One region of the Lentibacillus sp. Marseille-P4043 genome, then DNA from elsewhere that is predicted to be linked to it. Evidence: predicted binding sites of a transcription regulator. Region 1 holds the regulator's gene; each other region holds the start of a gene.
What was found. The regulator LexA, encoded in region 1, represses DNA repair genes until DNA is damaged. The targets are predictions, from matches to a motif close to CGAACATATGTTCG.
Positions count from the first base shown of each region.

Region 2: the regulator LexA is predicted to act here: its motif matches at 2,362-2,375, upstream of C8270_RS13485 (DNA polymerase IV).
Region 3: the regulator LexA is predicted to act here: its motif matches at 4,067-4,080, upstream of C8270_RS12815 (DNA polymerase IV).

Region 1 covers NZ_LT984884.1:2,944,424-2,950,664, reverse strand. Annotated here, with positions in the region: gene hflX (GTPase HflX) at 1-337, shown strand, start outside; gene C8270_RS14650 (methionine gamma-lyase family protein) at 345-1,589, shown strand; gene C8270_RS14645 (MerR family transcriptional regulator) at 1,721-2,095, shown strand; gene glnA (type I glutamate--ammonia ligase) at 2,132-3,469, shown strand; gene lexA (transcriptional repressor LexA) at 3,509-4,132, opposite strand; gene C8270_RS14630 (YneB family resolvase-like protein) at 4,419-5,075, shown strand; gene C8270_RS14625 (DUF896 domain-containing protein) at 5,161-5,394, shown strand; gene tkt (transketolase) at 5,495-6,241, shown strand, end outside.
Region 2 covers NZ_LT984884.1:2,730,653-2,736,893, reverse strand. Annotated here, with positions in the region: gene C8270_RS13500 (class I SAM-dependent methyltransferase) at 1-384, opposite strand, end outside; gene C8270_RS13495 (histidine phosphatase family protein) at 517-1,107, opposite strand; gene C8270_RS13490 (3D domain-containing protein) at 1,212-1,988, opposite strand; gene C8270_RS13485 (DNA polymerase IV) at 2,431-3,660, shown strand; gene C8270_RS13480 (YolD-like family protein) at 3,755-4,096, shown strand; gene C8270_RS13475 (hypothetical protein) at 4,215-4,601, opposite strand; gene C8270_RS20055 (hypothetical protein) at 4,843-5,016, shown strand; gene C8270_RS13470 (Uma2 family endonuclease) at 5,102-5,668, opposite strand; gene C8270_RS13465 (Uma2 family endonuclease) at 5,792-6,241, opposite strand, start outside.
Region 3 covers NZ_LT984884.1:2,614,301-2,620,541, forward strand. Annotated here, with positions in the region: gene C8270_RS12795 (acyl-CoA mutase large subunit family protein) at 1-97, shown strand, start outside; gene mce (methylmalonyl-CoA epimerase) at 201-1,025, shown strand; gene C8270_RS12805 (acyl-CoA carboxylase subunit beta) at 1,025-2,572, shown strand; gene C8270_RS12810 (M20/M25/M40 family metallo-hydrolase) at 2,599-3,723, shown strand; gene C8270_RS12815 (DNA polymerase IV) at 4,095-5,345, shown strand; gene argC (N-acetyl-gamma-glutamyl-phosphate reductase) at 5,979-6,241, shown strand, end outside.

The DNA.
Region 1 (6,241 bases):
AGATTTAGATGCGCATACAATTCCGACATTAACAGTTTATAATAAAAAGGATCTGCTAGAAGGGGATTTTATTCCTTCCAATCATCCAGCAATGCTTATCAGCGCTTATGACCAGGAAAATATTCAAGCATTGTTAAGGAGAATGGAAACGATACTGAGAGATGAGTGGGAATGGTATAAAACAACGCTAAATCCTGATCAAGGTAAATTACTTCAGCGCCTTAAGCATGAGACCATTATGGATGAGTGGTTTTATGACGAAGAGCTGATGAAATATAAAGTGAAGGGCTATATTCAAGAGAACCATCCATTAACAAGCCAATTAAAGGAGCAGTAATGTACGAATGATTGAACAATACGCACAGCAAGCAGAAAAAGATTGTAAAAATAAACATATACAAATTAGTAAAACGGTCGAAGTAAATCAAAAACGGGTACTTGATGCATTTAAAAATAATCGGGTAAGTGACAGTCATTTTCATTCAACAACTGGATATGGCTATGATGATGATGGTAGGGAAACTATAGAAGCAGTCTATGCGGAGGTGTTTGGTGGAGAGGAAGCATTAGTAAGACCGCAAATCGTATCCGGAACACATGCAATCTCCACCGCGCTATTTGGACTGCTTCGACCTGGGGAAGAACTAGTTTATTTAACAGGTAAACCGTATGATACGTTGGAATCGGTTATTGGCAAGCGTGGAGACAATACAGGGTCATTAAAAGATTTTGGAATTGGTTATAAGGAAGTAGACCTAAAGCAAGATGGTTCGATTGATTATGTGGAAGCAAGTCGATCCATAACATCAAAAACAAAGGTCGTAGGTATTCAACGATCGAAGGGCTATGATGATCGGCCATCCTTTACAATCCAACAAATCGCAGAAATGGTGCAATTTGTGAAGGAAATCAATGACGAAATTATCGTGTTTGTTGATAACTGTTATGGGGAGTTCGTTGAGGAGAAAGAACCATTACATGTTGGAGCAGACATAATCGCTGGATCTTTAATAAAAAATCCAGGTGGTGGAATCGTTCGGGCTGGTGGATATATCGTTGGTCGTAAAGAGCTTGTTTTACAATGTGGCAATCGGTTAACAGCTCCAGGATTGGGGAAAGAAACTGGAGCCACATTACATATGTTGCAGGAGATGTACCAAGGGTTTTTCTTGGCTCCGCATGTAGTTGGGGAAGCATTAAAAGGCGCCGTTTTTACAGCTCGATTTCTAGAGCTAATTGGATATACAACACAGCCAGACTATCAAGCGGAGCGAACTGATTTAATTCAATCGGTTACATTTGAAAGTGCGGAGCAAATGATTGCGTTCTGTCAAACCATTCAAATGAACTCACCGGTTAATTCATTTGTAACACCAGTCCCAAGTCCAATGCCTGGTTATGAAGATGATGTCATTATGGCAGCTGGAACATTTATACAAGGGGCAAGCCTTGAATTAACAGCCGACGGACCGATAAGAGCTCCCTATACGGCGTTTGTACAAGGTGGTTTGACTTACGAACATGTGAAGATTGCTTTAAAAGAAGCTGCAACAACTCTCATTAAAAAAGGTTTTCTCACATTAAAATAGGGTAAAGAAATAGAGATGGGAATCTATCTCTATTTCTTTTTGGTGCTTATGTTAGGAAACCTTACATTTATTTGACAGAGATATTAACATACGGTAAACTATTAATTATAAATGTTGAAGGGGGTTCAATAATGAACGATCAAGATAGACGTTCCATGCCCTTATTCTCGATAGGAATAGTAAAGAAATTAACGGAACTAACGGCAAGACAAATTAGAAACTATGAGGAACATGGTCTTATTCAACCTGAAAGAACATCAGGGAATCAACGGTTGTTCTCCTTTAATGATGTTGATCGGTTACTGGAGATAAAAGACTTACTTGACAAAGGCATTAACTTAGCTGGTATTAAGCATTTGCTTATCACTAATAAACAGATGCAACAGCAAAAGGAAATGTTATCCGAAAAAGAGCTTAGAATTATGTTAAAGAACGAATTACATGAAGCTGGAAGAATGGGAAAATCTAGCTTGAGACAAGGTGAATTATCTAGATTTTTTCAATAAAAATAAAGGTGATTTGAAAAGCTGGGAGGCTAACGAATGAGTTCAAAATTGTCGAAGGAACAAATTTATCAAATAATAGAGGAGGAAAATGTTCGATTTATACGCTTGCAATTTACGGACATGCTGGGGACAATTAAAAATGTTGAAATTCCGTTAAGCCAATTGGATAAAGCGTTAGATAATAAAATGATGTTTGATGGATCCTCAATTGAAGGTTTTGTTCGGATTGAAGAATCTGATATGTATTTGCATCCAGACCTAGATACATTTGTCGTATTCCCATGGACATCTGACAAAGGAAAAGTTGCGCGATTTATTTGTGATATTTACAATCCAGATGGAACACCATTTGAAGGATGTCCAAGATATAATTTGAAACGAAATCTTAAAAAAATGGAAGAATTAGGTTACTCAGCATTTAATATTGGTACAGAACCAGAATTCTTTTTATTTAAACTAGATGAGCATGGTGACCCATCATTGGAATTGAACGATCGGGGCGGGTATTTTGATTTAGCTCCAACAGATTTAGGGGAAAACTGCCGTCGTGATATAGTTCTTGAATTGGAAGAAATGGGATTTAATATTGAAGCATCCCATCATGAAAGTGCACCAGGTCAACATGAAATTGACTTCCAATATTCCGATGCAGTTAAACATTGTGATGATATTCAAACATTTAAGCTTGTTGTTAAGACGATCGCTCGAAAACATAACTTACATGCAACATTTATGCCTAAACCATTATTTGGTGTTAACGGCTCTGGTATGCATGTAAATATGTCCTTATTTAAGGATGGAGAAAATGTATTCTTTGACAATGATGGGGATATGCAGCTGAGCGAAATAGCGTATCAATTTACAGCTGGACTTATTAAACATGCTACAAGTTTCACTGCTGTGACAAATCCAACTGTAAATTCCTATAAACGTTTAGTTCCGGGATATGAGGCGCCAAGTTATGTTGCGTGGTCAGCACAAAATCGGAGTCCATTAGTACGGATCCCGTTTTCAAGAGGATTAAGTACCAGGGTTGAACTTAGAAGTGTTGACCCCGCCGCAAACCCTTATATGGCTATGGCAGTACTTCTTGCGTCAGGTCTTGATGGGATTACGTCAAAACTAACACCGCCAGAACCAGTAAACCGCAACATTTATGTAATGGATAAAGCAGAACGTGAAAGAAACGGAATCAAAGACTTACCTGCAACATTGATGGATGCACTAAGTGAGTTGGAAAAAGATGAAGTTGTTTCAGTTGCACTAGGTGAGCATCTTTATGAGCATTTTATTGAGGCTAAAGAGATTGAATGGGACATGTTCAGAACAACTGTACACCCATGGGAACGTGAACAGTATTTAGCGTCTTATTAAAAAATCCCCTTGATACGTATTCAACGTATCAAGGGTTTTTTAATGGATGTTTCGGTATAATCCAATTACTTTACCTAGAATCGTAACATTTTGATAGATTAACGGTTCCATTGTTGCGTTCTCAGGTTGTAAGCGAATATGATCTTTTTCCTTGAAGAATCGTTTTACTGTAGCTTCATCCTCATCTGTCATTGCCACAACAATATCTCCGTTTTGCGCCGTGTTTTGTTGTTTTACAATAACCATGTCACCATTTAATATACCAGCTTCGATCATGCTTTCTCCTTCGATTACTAAGACATATAAACTATCATCTGGTCCTGCGCTTGAACTTGGCAAGGGGATGAATTCTTCAATATTTTCTACAGCGGTAATCGGAATTCCGGCGGTAACTTTTCCTATAACCGGTGCATATCGGGCCTCTTCTTTCGGTATATTATTTTCTTCTGACGGATTTAAAACCTCTATTGCTCTAGGTTTCGTCGGGTCTCTCCTTATATAGCCTTTACTCTCTATTCTTGCAAGATGACCGTGAACAGTAGAACTTGACGCAAGACCAACTGCTTCAGCTATTTCTCTTACGGACGGTGGATAGCCTTTTTTGCTAACCTGGTCCTTAATAAAATCAAGAATCATTTGCTGCCTTTTGGAAAGTTTAGTCATTTAGCAAACACCTCACGCATATTATTTATTGATACTAGTTTATCACTAGAATCATTAATAAGCAAACGTTCGTTCGAAAATACATTGACAAGATCGTACGTTCGATGTACTATATTGATAGACGAACAATAGTTCTTATTTGATGAAGGAGCTGATTGATATGTTTGGAAAACTTACTAAAACAGATGTATTCTATCTTGTTACTTTTGCTTTAACATTGGGGTTTTTATACTTTTCAATGGTTACCAGCGCATAGTATACTGATATAAGTGAAGGGGTAATTGGATTGAAAGCGATTCTTTATTGTCGGGTAAGTACAGATAAAAAAACGCAGGAAACATCTTTAGCACGACAAAAGCAGGAACTCATCAGTCTTGCAACACGTTATGAATTCACTGTTGTTGAGATAATCGAAGAGCAAGCAAGTGGTTACGATATAGACCGTGATGGTATATTTCAGCTACTTGATTACTTTTCTGCCAATAAAGCGGATTGTTTACTGATCCAGGACGAAACTAGGTTAGGGAGAGGGAATACAAAAATTGCGTTATTTCATCAACTGCATAAATTGAATATATCGATATACACTGCAATTCAGGACGGACAGTTGGAACTATCCGAATCCGATTCAATGGTTTTACAAATTGTCGGAATTGTTGAGGAGTATCAGCGGAGGATTCACAATACAAAAATTAGACGGGGAATGAAAAAAGCCATTCACGAAGGTTATGATCCAAGTAAGAATTTAACACATCGCAATCAAGCGCCTGGTAGAGAAAGAAAAACATTCCCTATTGAAGAAGTTGTCAAACTGAGACAGAAGAATTTAACCTTTGAGGAAATTGCTAATACACTAAATGGCATGGGACATTCGGTTTCCAAAGCAACGGTTCATCGAAGATATCAAGAACATCAAGAACATCAAGAACATCTTAACGCTTGAAACTCTTATAAAGGAAAGGTATCATGAAAAGGCAAGAACGTGATTATTGTTCTTGCTTTTTTGCATGGTACAGGAGGTATTTTTTATGATAGCCAAAGAGAAATTAGATAGAATAAATAAATTAGCTAATAAGTCGAAAACTGAAGGGTTGACAGACAAGGAAAAAAAAGAACAAAAAGAACTCAGGCAAGAATATTTACAAAACGTTCGTAAATCCTTTAAAAATCAATTTAAAACAATGACTGTTGTTGACCGCGAAGGCAATGATGTTACACCACAAAAGTTGCGTGACCTGCAAGGAAAAAATAAAGATCAATAATTGCCAATACTATTAAAGGTAAAGTATTACTTGTGGGAAATCCATCTTCATTATAAAATGTTAAGAGGTAGAAAGTATGTAAAATGAAAGGGGAATAAATATGTCAAAAGATGTCGAGCAGTTATCCATTAATACAATACGAACGCTAGCAATTGACGCAATCGAAAACGCAAATTCAGGTCATCCAGGTTTGCCAATGGGTGCCGCTCCGATGGCGTATACACTGTGGACTGATTTTATGAACCACAATCCAAAAAATTCAAAATGGTTTAATCGAGACAGGTTTGTTCTTTCAGCTGGCCATGGTTCCATGCTTTTATATGGGTTGCTTCATTTATCAGGATATAATGTTACCATTGATGATTTAAAAGGATTTCGTCAATGGAATTCAAAAACACCTGGCCATCCTGAAGTACATCATACAGATGGTGTAGAAGCAACAACTGGACCTCTTGGACAAGGTATTGCAATGTCGGTAGGAATGGCAATGGCTGAAGCACACCTTGCTGCAACATATAATCAGGATGACCTTTCCATTATTGATCATTATACATATGCACTTATCAGTGATGGTGACTTAATGGAAGGTATTTCACATGAAACAGCTTCACTTGCAGGCCATCTTGGATTAGGAAAATTAATTGCTTTGTATGATTCAAATGACATTTCACTAGATGGTGAACTTAATCGATCATTCTCTGATAATACAGAAGAACGTTTTAAAGCATACGGTTGGGAAGTTATTAGGGTGGAAGATGGAAATGATGTAGAAGCATTGCGTCAGGCCATAAAACAAGCAAAAGAAAATACCAAGCAACCGACATTAATTGAGGTAAAAACAATTATC
Region 2 (6,241 bases), 210 kb from region 1:
CTTTAAAATTCGATGGGCCTCAGAAAAACACGATGTTAAATCATCAAGGTGATGGATGAGTGCCCGCTCTAAAACGAAATCCGTATATCCATCTGGCAATCCGGTACAATAAGCATTCCCTAATTGAAACTTTATTTGTTTGTATGAGCTACAATTTTGTCTGGCAGCATTTACCATAGCCCTTGAAAAATCAATGCCGGTAATGGAGGGAATATCTATATCGGCAAGCGCCTTTGCATATATCCCTCCGCCTGTTCCAATATCCACTGCCTTGGTAATTGCCCGATCTTGAATCAATGTCTTTACAACACGTAACCATGTATCATCAGCTTGTCTTGTCACATAACTATGTTTATTCTTTTCATCGTGAAAGTTCATCCCCATTAAAATTACCCCTTTTATGTAAGATACCTTTAGTTTACAAGGAGAATAGCTACTTTGATAATACAGGTTTCAAATAGGTTACAATCACATTTTCTTATTGCACATACAGAATAAATTAGTTTGATAAAAAGGTTAACGCAACGACTGCGCTGATATGTGTCTTGTACAATTATGCAACTTCAGCTTCCATTCCACGTCAGCCTTTTCCAGTATTGTCAATGAACAGTTGTGAAGCGACGTCTCGACATCCTCATCCGGCAACATTTCTCTTAAAAGGGATTTAATAAAAGATCCATGGCTAACAATTAATATGTTCTTCCCATGTTGTTCGTTCAAAATTTCAGCCATTATCGATCGGCCTCTTGCCATAATACTTTCGCTTTTTTCTCTATGTAAGTCCAATTCCCGCCAATCAGGGCCCCATTTTGCTACCCGTTCTTCCTCTGTCGTTCCTTCGATCAGCCCACCACCATTTTCACGTAGTCTGGAATCGAAATGAATCGTTCTATTTTCTAGTTTATTTCCAATTATCTCAGCGGTTTGCTTTGCCCTTGCTAGATTACTAGAATAAATCACGTCCCAATCTTCAACCTGCAAACGATCCGCAAGTTTTTCCGCTTGTAAAAGCCCTTCCTTGTTAAGTGGCACATCAGTACTTCCTTGTGCCCTTCTTTCTATATTCCAATTCGTTATCCCGTGACGCACGAATCCGATTTTAATCATCTCTTCACCCCTAATTACTCTATAAAGTTCCTCGGCATTTCTAGCTTTTATTGTAACATAATAATAAATAATGAAGATTGGAAAAACTCGATCCGAAAAATTTCCTAATCCACGATTGTAACTTCTACTGTTCTTCTGCCCCAGTTATATGCTTGCTTCTTCGTCGGGAGGTGTACGTCGATTGCATTCCCATTTATGGCGCCGCCTGTATCAGCTGCCACAGCATAGCCGTAGCCTTCTACATAAACTTTTGAGCCAAGCGGGATAACGTTAGGATCAACAGCAATTACTTTTGCATTGGGATTCTCATGCAAATTCACACCTGTTGCGGTTATTCCCGAACATCCCGAACAATAAGCTGTGTAAGCTGTTGCTTCAACAGATAATGTCCTTCCTTCTGCTTTTGTTAGCTGTTTCCCGACCTGTTTACTTGCTTCCTTGCTTCCCTGCGTCTCCGATTTTTGGGAATGGGCCTCTATATTAGCCGCTGCTTCCACTTGTTTTGATTCTGGTCGAAGTTCCGGTCCATTTACTACCAGCTTTTGTCCAACAATAATTAAATCAGAAGAAAGGTCATTCCATGCTTTCAGATTCGCAACCGTTACTTCATCACCATATGCTTCACTGATCTCACTTAGCGTATCTCCCTTCTGTACGGTATAATACTCTTTTTTAAGTTTTAATGTTTGTTTCGAATATATCAACGTTGATTTTAATCCATTTACCTCCATCAGTTCGTCCACGGTTGTATGATGGTTAATAGCTATATCCCAAAGCGTGTCACCCTTACGCACTTCATATTCAGCCTCAGCTGCAGAAACGGTCATTGTAGAAATGAACAACATGATTAAACCAAGACACAAAGATACTAACTTTTTCATTTTGTTGTCCCCCTAAGGTTGTTCAAAAAATAACCAAATAATAAGCGGCGAATCTCTTCGTTGGCTTGCTTTTCCCCTCCTCGTGTACCTATTTATGTTACATTCCGGGGCTCAGGAGCTACGCCGCCTTGACCTTCTTGCTTCTAATTTGGCAATTTTTTGAACACGCACTTTTAATTACTGACAAGCTCATCGTATCATGGTAACCTTCCCTCTGCGGTTACAGCCTGTTTAAAAAAGAGTGACATGCTTTACAAATGAAATAAGTTATGATTAATCGGTTCTATTCCCTTTTTTCCCCGCATAAAATTCGCCTGGGTATCTGTTTTTTGTGTAAAAGTAGCCGTTGATTCAAATAATTACCATTGCATAAAGAACGTGTATTCGCATATAATAAAAATATAGGTACAGAACACTAGTTTCCTCAAAAGGAGTCTTAGGAATGAAACGGGTTATTTTTCTGGTTGATATGCAAACGTTCTATGCTTCCGTGGAAAAGGCGGAGAACCCAAAACTGAAAGACAAACCAGTGATTGTGTCAGGCGATCCGGAACGACGGAGTGGGATTATTCTGGCTGCCTGTCCCATTGCTAAAAAATACGGAGTAAAAACGGCTGAAGCATTATGGGAGGCAAAAAATAAATGTCCAGAAGCCGTCGTTATACGGCCACGCATGCAACGGTATATTGACGTGTCATGCCAAATCACCGAAATATTGGAGCACTATACCAATCTTGTGGAAGTATTTTCGATCGATGAACAATTTTTGGACATCACCGGAAGCCAAAAGCTGTTCGGAGACCCATTTACCATTGCCAAAAAGATACAGCAGGAAGTCATGGAGGTAACAGGCATCTATGCGCGGGTTGGCATTGGACCAAATAAAGTATTAGCAAAAATAGCTTGTGATGCATTCGCCAAGAAAAATCGGACTGGGATTTTTCAATTAGATAAATCCAACATGAAAGAAACGATGTGGGAGCTTCCAATCGGTAAAATGTTTGGTATTGGCAGCCGAATGAGGCATCACCTGCAACGAATGGGCATTCGGAAAATTGGACAGCTGGCGAATTTTTCTGTAGATGCATTAACCAAACGTTGGGGTATTAATGGGCAAGTCCTATGGCAAACGGCAAACGGAATCGATTACGCCCCGGTAACAACAAAGACACATGATGGACAAAAGGCAGTTGGACACCGCATGACATTACCTCGGGATTATGAAACGTTTGATGAGATAAAAGTGATCTTATTGGAATTAAGCGAAGAAGTTGCTAGACGTGCACGGGCCGATGGTTATCGAGGCAATACCGTGTCAATCAGTGTCGGAGGTGCGGATTTTTCCTTCAAAACCGGATTTCACCGGCAGATAAAGCTGGCATCACCGACCAATTTTGGCATGGATATTTTCCGGTCAGCATTGCATTTATTCCGGATGCACTGGGACCGACAACCCATTCGAAGTTCTGGGATAACATTGTCACAGCTGCAGCCAGCCGATCCTTATCAATTAAGCCTTTTCGATTTGTCATTAAAAAAAGAACGCCTTTCTCAAGCGATGGATGATATCTATACAAAATATGGACCAACCGCCATCGTCCGGGCATCATCGCTAACAAATGCCGGGCAAGTGTTCAGTCGAGCTGAAAAAATTGGTGGGCATTACAAATAAGGGATGTTCAAGCGGCGAATATCCTCGTTAGCTTTACTGAGCCGCCTCAACGTCAACAACTTTTGAACATGCAATAAAAGGAGTGGAAAATGAAATGAACCCTAATAAACTAACACCAGGCCGTAATTTGATGTGGGAATCCAGTCGCATGATGCTACCGGAGCATAAAGCGCGGATCCGTCAACACCAAAAAGAACTGACGAAACGAACAAAACCGATACTGGATGAACAGCAAATCGAATTGTTTTCTGGAATGATTTCTGATGCGATGCAACAAGGGTTGGATCTGAGAATTCAAATCTTCCACCCCTATCAGGACCATTACGTTACAGGAAAAGTGCAAAAAATAACCCCCGAACAAAAACTTAAACTAGTTACATTGGATGGAAGCGAATGGGTTTCTTTTGATGAAATTATGGATGTTTCTGTTTGCTGAATGGATTATGACGAAAGTTACGAGGATCCCTATACTTAAAAGTAGTGGGCAATCCCTAACAAGGAAAAGCCCACGTAGAAAAAGCACCGGATTACTCATTCCCCTTTCCCCTCTCCAGCTAATTCAATCGTCCCGCCAATTTTGCTTTATTAGGCTTTTTGGCCAACAGCGAACAAACAATTCCAATGATCGGGAAAATAAGTGAAAAAACGAGTACCAACGTATAGCTATGGAATGTGTCAAATCCAACACCAAATGGTAAAGGTCCAAATGCTGATCCTAATACGATAATGGTCATGCCGACACCATTAATGCTGCCAATATACCTTCTGCCAAAATAATCCGGCCAAATCACATTCATGCCAATCCGTTCAAAACCATTGGCCATTCCCCATAGGATGCCGAATAGAATTGCTATAGGTAGACTTGTTGTGACCAGAAGCAATAAAAGCATCGCCATTTCGATAATGAAAACAACGGCTAGGATATAATTCGTCTTTATCAAGGTAAGGTAACAATTGGCGAACTGAAAGAAATTATTCAATTGCAAGCGAACATCATGCACGTACACGTTAAGGTTATGTTAGCGTTGATCAATCCTCATCACCATGATTATGTCGAGGTTCCAAATTTAGACACTTATTATATGAGAAGATACCATCCGCACGAGATTAATAGGTATAGAGCTGAAACCGGCAACAAGTGGATTGCATTGGAAGCTCATACGACAGCTAAAGTTATGAATGATGAAAGACCAAAACGTTAGACATGCACACGTGGAAATGGCCTTGCAGCAATTAACTTTGATGGAGATGTATGAAGCATTGATGAAACGAATGGGCTGGTCTTTTACTCCTCGTGTATCGACCCAGGACCAAGTTAACACCTATCAGCATTTTTACCAAACGTTCAACCGTTGACCCGATTATCAAAAATCATAAATACAAATTAATGTAAGCATCCCCACACTCAGTCCAACTAGCCACTCTTTAACATATTAAGTGGCTAATTTGCAAAAACATCCTTGAGATCAGCGTGAAAACCAGGTAGAAATTTAGAGGTAATTATTCCCACGTCTGTTTTTACATCATGCTGTTCATACATACCTTGATCATTTAGCGCGTAGACCATTATCGAATCAAGTGACGGGTTGACAATCCAATATTCCTGAACACCATAATCCATATATAGATTCAGTTTTGTAACTAAATCATGGGACTGATTGGAAGGACTAAGGATTTCCACGACAAGATCTGGAACACCAACATACCTTGCATCCGTAAAACCACTTTTATCACAGATAATGCTGATATCTGGAATAACAATTTTCGTGCCATCGATTTTTTCATTCATTAATTCAATGTCGTACGGTGCAGGAAATACCTCACAAGGTCTACCCTTAAGAAAATTCCCAAATTCAATCTGTAGCTTACTAGATATGCGTTGATGCTTTGTCGATGGTGATGGTGACATATATACGAATCCATCAATATATTCCAATAATGCATCATTACTTTCGCGAATTTGAAAATACTCTGCAACTGAGACTGTCCTATTTTGATAAAGTACCATGATGAACTCCCCCATTCTTAAACTACTTTTGTGACACATCACATTCTCTGGAAAGGAAGTATATTTTCACCCTTTTTTATGTTGTAATAATGCCCTTCGTTGCACAACCCGCAATGTAGGCAGCTAATTTGCGAAAACATCTTTGAGATCAGCATACAAACTTGGGAACAACTTAGAAATAATCGTTCCTGTATCTGTTTTTACATCATACTGTTCATACATACCTCGATCATTTAGAGCGTAGACCATTATTGAATGAAGTATCGGGTTGACAATCCAATATTCCTGAACACTATAATCCATATATAGATTCAGTTTTGTAACCAAAGCATGGGACTGATTAGACGGGCTAAGGATTTCGACGACAAGATCTGGAACACCTACATACCTGGCATCAGTAAAGCCGCTTTTATCACAAATAATGCTAATGTCCGGAATAACAATTTTTGTGCCATCTATTTTTTCGTTTTTCAATTCAATATCATATGGTGCATGGAATAACTCACATGACTTATCATCCAGAAATGCTTCAAACGTACGCTCAAGTTTACGTGATATGCGTTGATGCCTTGT
Region 3 (6,241 bases), 330 kb from region 1:
GATACCATACATTTTAGATGCTGTAAGAGTATATGCAACAATCGGTGAAATTTGTAATGTGTTACGCGACGAATTTGGTGAGTATGCAGGAGTATAAATAGAAGTAGAATAATCGGAGAAGAACGCTCGTATAAATCATAGCTTCTTTTCCGAGATGTTCACCGGTCTTTGTGACGTTTAACGATAAAGGGGAGAGACAGATGGGAAAAATACGCGTTTTAATTGCAAAACCTGGATTAGATGGACATGACCGTGGTGCACTTGTCATTGCACAAGCATTACGTGACCATGGGATGGAAGTAATCTATACTGGTTTACGGCAGTCACCAGTCCAAATAGCACAAGCAGCTGTACAGGAAGATGTGGATGTTGTTGGGCTATCATCGTTGTCTGGTGCACATCGGACATTATTTCCAAAAATTATCGAAGCATTGGCAGAGCGAAATGCAAGCGATATTCCGGTTGTTGGCGGTGGTGTGATCCCAAGTGAAGATATTCCGTTTTTGATTGAAAAAGGGATTAAAAAGATTTTCACCAGTGGCTCATCAACAGACGCACTGGCGAATTACATAAAACAATTGATCCAGCCAGGTGCGACCTATTTGGAAAAACCAAAGAAAATTTCACACATCGGTATTGCTGTTCAATCAATTGATGATACGATTTCCTTTTACACCGATACATTAGGGCTTGAGCTTGAAACGGTAGAAGAAGTTGAATCAGAAGGCGTAAAAGTAGCCTTTTTATCGATTGGGGAAACACGTTTTGAGTTACTGGAACCACTTCATGAAACGTCTGCTATCAAAAAGTTCCTTGACAAAAAAGGAGAAGGGGTTCATCATATTGCGCTCGCAGTTGACAATATTGATGCACGACTAGAACAATATAAAAATGATGGTATTAAGTTAATTAACGAAGAAGCAAAACGTGGCGCACATAATAGCCAAATTGCCTTTATCCATCCGAAGGCAGCAAATGGGGTATTATTTGAGTTGTGCCAAGAGAACGAGGGAAGTGATGCATAATGGATATTTTTGATAAAATTAACGAACTATATGACAAACGCAGACAAGTAGAGCTTGGCGGTGGCGATGAACGAATTGACAAACAACATGCAAAAGGAAAAATGACTGCACGAGAACGGATTGATTATTTGCTTGATGATGATTCATTTGTTGAATTAAATCCATTTATTGAACACCGTGCTTCAGACTTTGGAATGGATAAATCAATTGCTAAGGGAGAAGGCGTTGTAACCGGATATGGGAAAATCAATGGCAAACCAATCTATTTATTTGCACAAGATTTTACCGTTTATGGTGGTGCACTTGGTGAAATGCATGGGAAAAAAATTGCCGCGGTTATGGATCTTGCAGCCAAAAATGGTGTACCTTTTATTGGCCTAAATGATTCGGGTGGTGCCCGGATTCAGGAAGGTGTATCTTCACTGGACGGGTATGGACAAGTGTTTTATCGCAACTCGATTTATTCTGGTGTGATTCCGCAAATTTCAGTAATTATGGGGCCAAGTGCTGGTGGTGCTGTTTATTCGCCAGCAATTACCGATTTTGTCATCATGGTTGAGAAGACCTCTCAAATGTTTATCACCGGACCGAAAGTGATTGAAACGGTAACCGGAGAAAAAATTTCATCCGAAGACTTAGGCGGTGCACATATTCATAATGCAAAAAGCGGGAATGCTCATATCAAGACAGCGAGTGAAGAAGAGGCACTGGACAAGGTTCGCGAATTGTTGCAGTATTTACCAGCAAATAGTCAAGAAAAACCCCCACTACAGACGCCGGATGAGCGTGCAGCAGAATGTCCAGACCTAACAGAAGTTGTTCCATTTGATGCTGCAAGGCCGTATGATGTTAAGAAAGTAATTGAACAAGTTGTGGATACAGATAGTTTTTATGAAATTCACCAAGAGTTTGCGAAAAACATTGTTGTTGGCTTTGCCCGGATTCATGGACAATCGGTTGGCCTTGTAAGCAATCAGCCAAAATATATGGCTGGTGGGCTTGATATTGATTCGAGTGATAAAGCAGCACGGTTCATTCGCTTTTGTGATGCTTTCAATATTCCGCTTATCACGTTTGAGGATGTGACAGGGTTTTTCCCTGGCGTTAAACAAGAGCATGGTGGTATCATTCGTCATGGAGCTAAAATTTTATATGCTTATTCAGAGGCAACCGTTCCGAAAATTACCGTCATCACTCGGAAAGCGTTCGGTGGTGCTTATGTCGCGTTGAATAGTAAATCCATTGGCGCCGACTTGGTGTATGCATGGCCAAATGCAGAAGTTGCTGTCATGGGGCCTGATGGTGCAGCAAATATCATTTTTGCCAAGGAAATTGCGGAAAGTGATAATCCAGAGAAAACACGTCAGGAAAAGATCGATACATATCGTGAAAAATTTGCTAATCCATACGTTGCTGCTGGACTTGGTATGATTGATGACGTGATTGATCCTCGGGAAACTCGGATTAAACTTATGCAGGCTTTGGAGATGCTATACAATAAACAAGAGGATAGACCGAAGAAAAAACACGGGAATATTCCATTGTAATTTCAAAAGAAGGAGCTTTTATAAAAATGGTCCAAGTAAATCAAGATCGTTTAATTAATGAATTTATGGAATTAGTACAGATTGATTCAGAAACAGGACATGAAGAAAAAATTTCCGACGTATTGAAACAGAAATTTACTGACTTGGGACTTGAAGTGATCGAGGATAACAGCAAAGAAAAGACTGGCCACGGTTCGAATAATTTAATTTGCAATTTAAAAGGAACAAAAGATGGCGTTGACTCGATTTATTTTACCTCCCATATGGATACAGTTGTTCCAGGGAACGGGATTAAACCATCCATTAAAGATGGTTATATTGTGTCAGATGGTTCAACAATACTTGGTTCCGATGATAAAGCTGGACTTGCAGCAATTTTCGAGGCAATCCGTACATTGCAAGAGAACAATGTTGAGCATGGCAATATTCAATTTGTCATTACAGCTGGTGAAGAATCAGGATTAGTTGGTGCCAAAGCATTGGATAGTTCGCTACTCCATGCAAAATACGGCTATGCAATTGATAGCAATGGTACAGTTGGCGACATCATCGTTGCTGCACCAACACAGGCAAAGATTTCTACCGTGATGAAAGGAAAAACAGCACATGCGGGTGTTGCTCCAGAAAATGGCGTTTCGGCTATTACCTTGGCAGCTAAAGCAATTGCGAAAATGCCACTAGGTCGAATTGATGATGAAACAACCGCAAACATCGGTCGATTTGAAGGTGGACAACAAACCAATATCGTTTGTGATTATGTTGAAATTTTAGCAGAAGCTCGTTCACTTGTTCCGGAAAAAATGGAAGCACAAGTTGCGAAGATGAAAGAGGCATTTGAAACGACTGCTGAAGAACTTGGCGGAACTGCAGAAGTTGACGTGCAAGTTATGTACCCTGGCTTTAAACAGGCAGCAGGAGATCAAGTTGTTGAGGTTGCCCGTAATGCAGCAAAAACAATCGGTCGGGAAAGCAAGCTGCTAAAAAGTGGCGGTGGAAGTGATGCCAACGTTATTGCAGGTTATGGAATTCCAACCGTTAACCTTGCTGTTGGCTATGAGGAAATCCATACGACAAATGAACGAATTCCAGTTAATGAACTAGTAAAAGTAACGGAATTAGTTACAGCAATTGTGCAAGAAACGGCTAAATAATTAGCACATAAGTTAATAAACCTAATGATAATAAGGGTCCGTTTATGGAAAAAGGAGAAGGGGAGTCAGAGAAACGACTCGCTTTCCACGGACGAGCGCCCGAGCCTCCTCACAAAAATCGTTGCGGGGTCTCGGCTCACTCGTTTTTTCGCAGGAGTCTCGCCGTTTCTCTTCCTCCCTAAATCAAATATAGCGTAAATAAGAAATCGAATTATTATCTTACTTAAAAATGTGATTTTAATTCAACTAATTATCATTTGTTTTAATATAGGTGTTTCTCCATCTAAACGGAGGGGATTGGATAATGTCCAGTCTCCTTTTTTTGTGCTATAATAAATAAAAAGAAACAACCGTTCGTAAAGGGTGATAGAATGTCACAATGGTATCCGAAAAAAGGCCGTGTTATCTTCCATATTGATATGAATTGTTTTTACGCATCCGTTGAAATGGCCTATAACCCGAAGTTGAAAGGAAAACCACTAGCAATTGCTGGTAATCCGGAAGAACGCAAGGGAATTGTTGTGACGAGTAGTTATGAAGCTAGGGCTAAAGGGGTCAAGACAACAATGACATTATGGCAGGCAAGAAAACTATGCCCGCAGTTAATGGTTTTACGACCTAATTTTGATCGTTACCGGGCAGCTTCCAGAGAAATGTTTAAAATGCTTGCTGACATAACCCCATTTGTTCAACCAGTTTCAATCGATGAAGGATACATGGATATTACGGAATGCGAGCATCTCGGGAATCCAATCAAAATAGCGGAAAATCTACAGAATAAAATTAAACATGAGTTGGATCTGCCATGTAGTATTGGGATCGCCCCAAATAAGTTTTTAGCGAAAATGGCCTCTGATATGAAAAAGCCAATGGGGATAACTATTCTTAGAAAGCGGGACCTATCTCATAAATTGTGGCCATTACCTGTTGAAGAAATGTATGGAGTTGGGGAAAAGACAGCACGGAAATTAAATGCGATTGATGTGAAGACGATTGGTGATCTTGCCGGTTGGGATGTTTACCAACTGAAACAAATTTTAGGCATAAATGGCGAACGTTTGAAAAACCGAGCAAACGGGATTGATCCAAGACAGGTAGATCCAGAAGCGGTAAATGAATTTAAAAGTATTGGCAGTTCGCAAACATTGGCTGAGGACACAACAAACGAAACCGAAATTAAGAAATTAATGGGGAAACTTGCTGACAATGTAGAACGTAGAATGAAACGAAAACAAGCTGCAGGGCGAAGTGTTCAGATTATGATTCGTTACCACGATCGGAAGACAGTTACACGAAGTAAAAAGCTGCAATCCTATATTGAGAAAAAAGCGGATATTCTTTTTGTTGCGAATGAATTATTTCAAAAACATTGGAACTTAGAACCGATACGCCTGCTAGGAATTACAGTTCAAGATGTGGAAGAAAAACAAAACATTGCACACCAACTTGACTTGTTTACCTATGAAAAAGAAGCGGGAAAAGAAAAGTTATATACGGCAATTGAAGAATTGACAACGAAATACGGGAAAAATCCATTTACACAGCTGGAGGAAAATCAAAATCAAGCGGATCAGCCGCACACAAGCTTTCAAAAAGATTTTTTGGATGATTATAAACGATAACAAGCACACACTTGGAATTCAGGTGTGGGCTTTTTTTAATTAAGTCTGTTTTCAAAAAGATTGTTGCACAATATTCATAAACTGTGCATTAACTACCGTTGCGGAAATACACTTCGCTTTCCCGCAGGACAAGGAATGCTTCGACAGCGTAACATCGCACGCAGAAAATGGTTTTTATTTTCAAGGAGTATACGTATATTTCCTTTACTGGTATTGTGCCTTATCATCTTATTACAATTATTTAAATATTTATACTTGATTACAGGAGAAGCATATATTTCCTCGCAAGCAGTCCGTATACACGTAGACTCCTGGGGGAAGAGAGGCATAGGTGAGACCCCGCAGTGCGAAAAGGGAGTAAAGGCTAAGATCGCCACGTCCTGTGGCAACGCCTTCATGACCAACGTCGTGTTGGCCTGAGGAGGCTCTCCAGCCGCCCCCGGAAAGCGTAGTGTATATGGGCTGCGGGTCAGAAAGCAACAAAAAATGCGAAACCAACATTTATACCAACTACGAAATTATTATAAATTCAACCCCTTCAGAAAATAATTAAAATATTTTAAAATAACTGTTGTATATTTATTCAATATTTATTATAATGATACACAATTAATTTTTAAGGGGCTGACATTTGTGAAGGTAGGAATTGTAGGTGCGAATGGGTATGGGGGTGCAGAACTAATTCGGCTCTTGCACAATCATCCAATGGTTACGGTTGATTTACTCGTTTCTCATTCGACGCAAGGGCAGAAAATAACGGATCAGTATCCACAGTTGCAACATGTCTTAGAGTTACCATTGGAAAAACTCCATGTTCCGGAAATCATCAATCGGGTGGATGCGGTATTCTTTGCAACGCCCTCAGGAGTGACGAAAGATATTGCTCCTCCATTTGT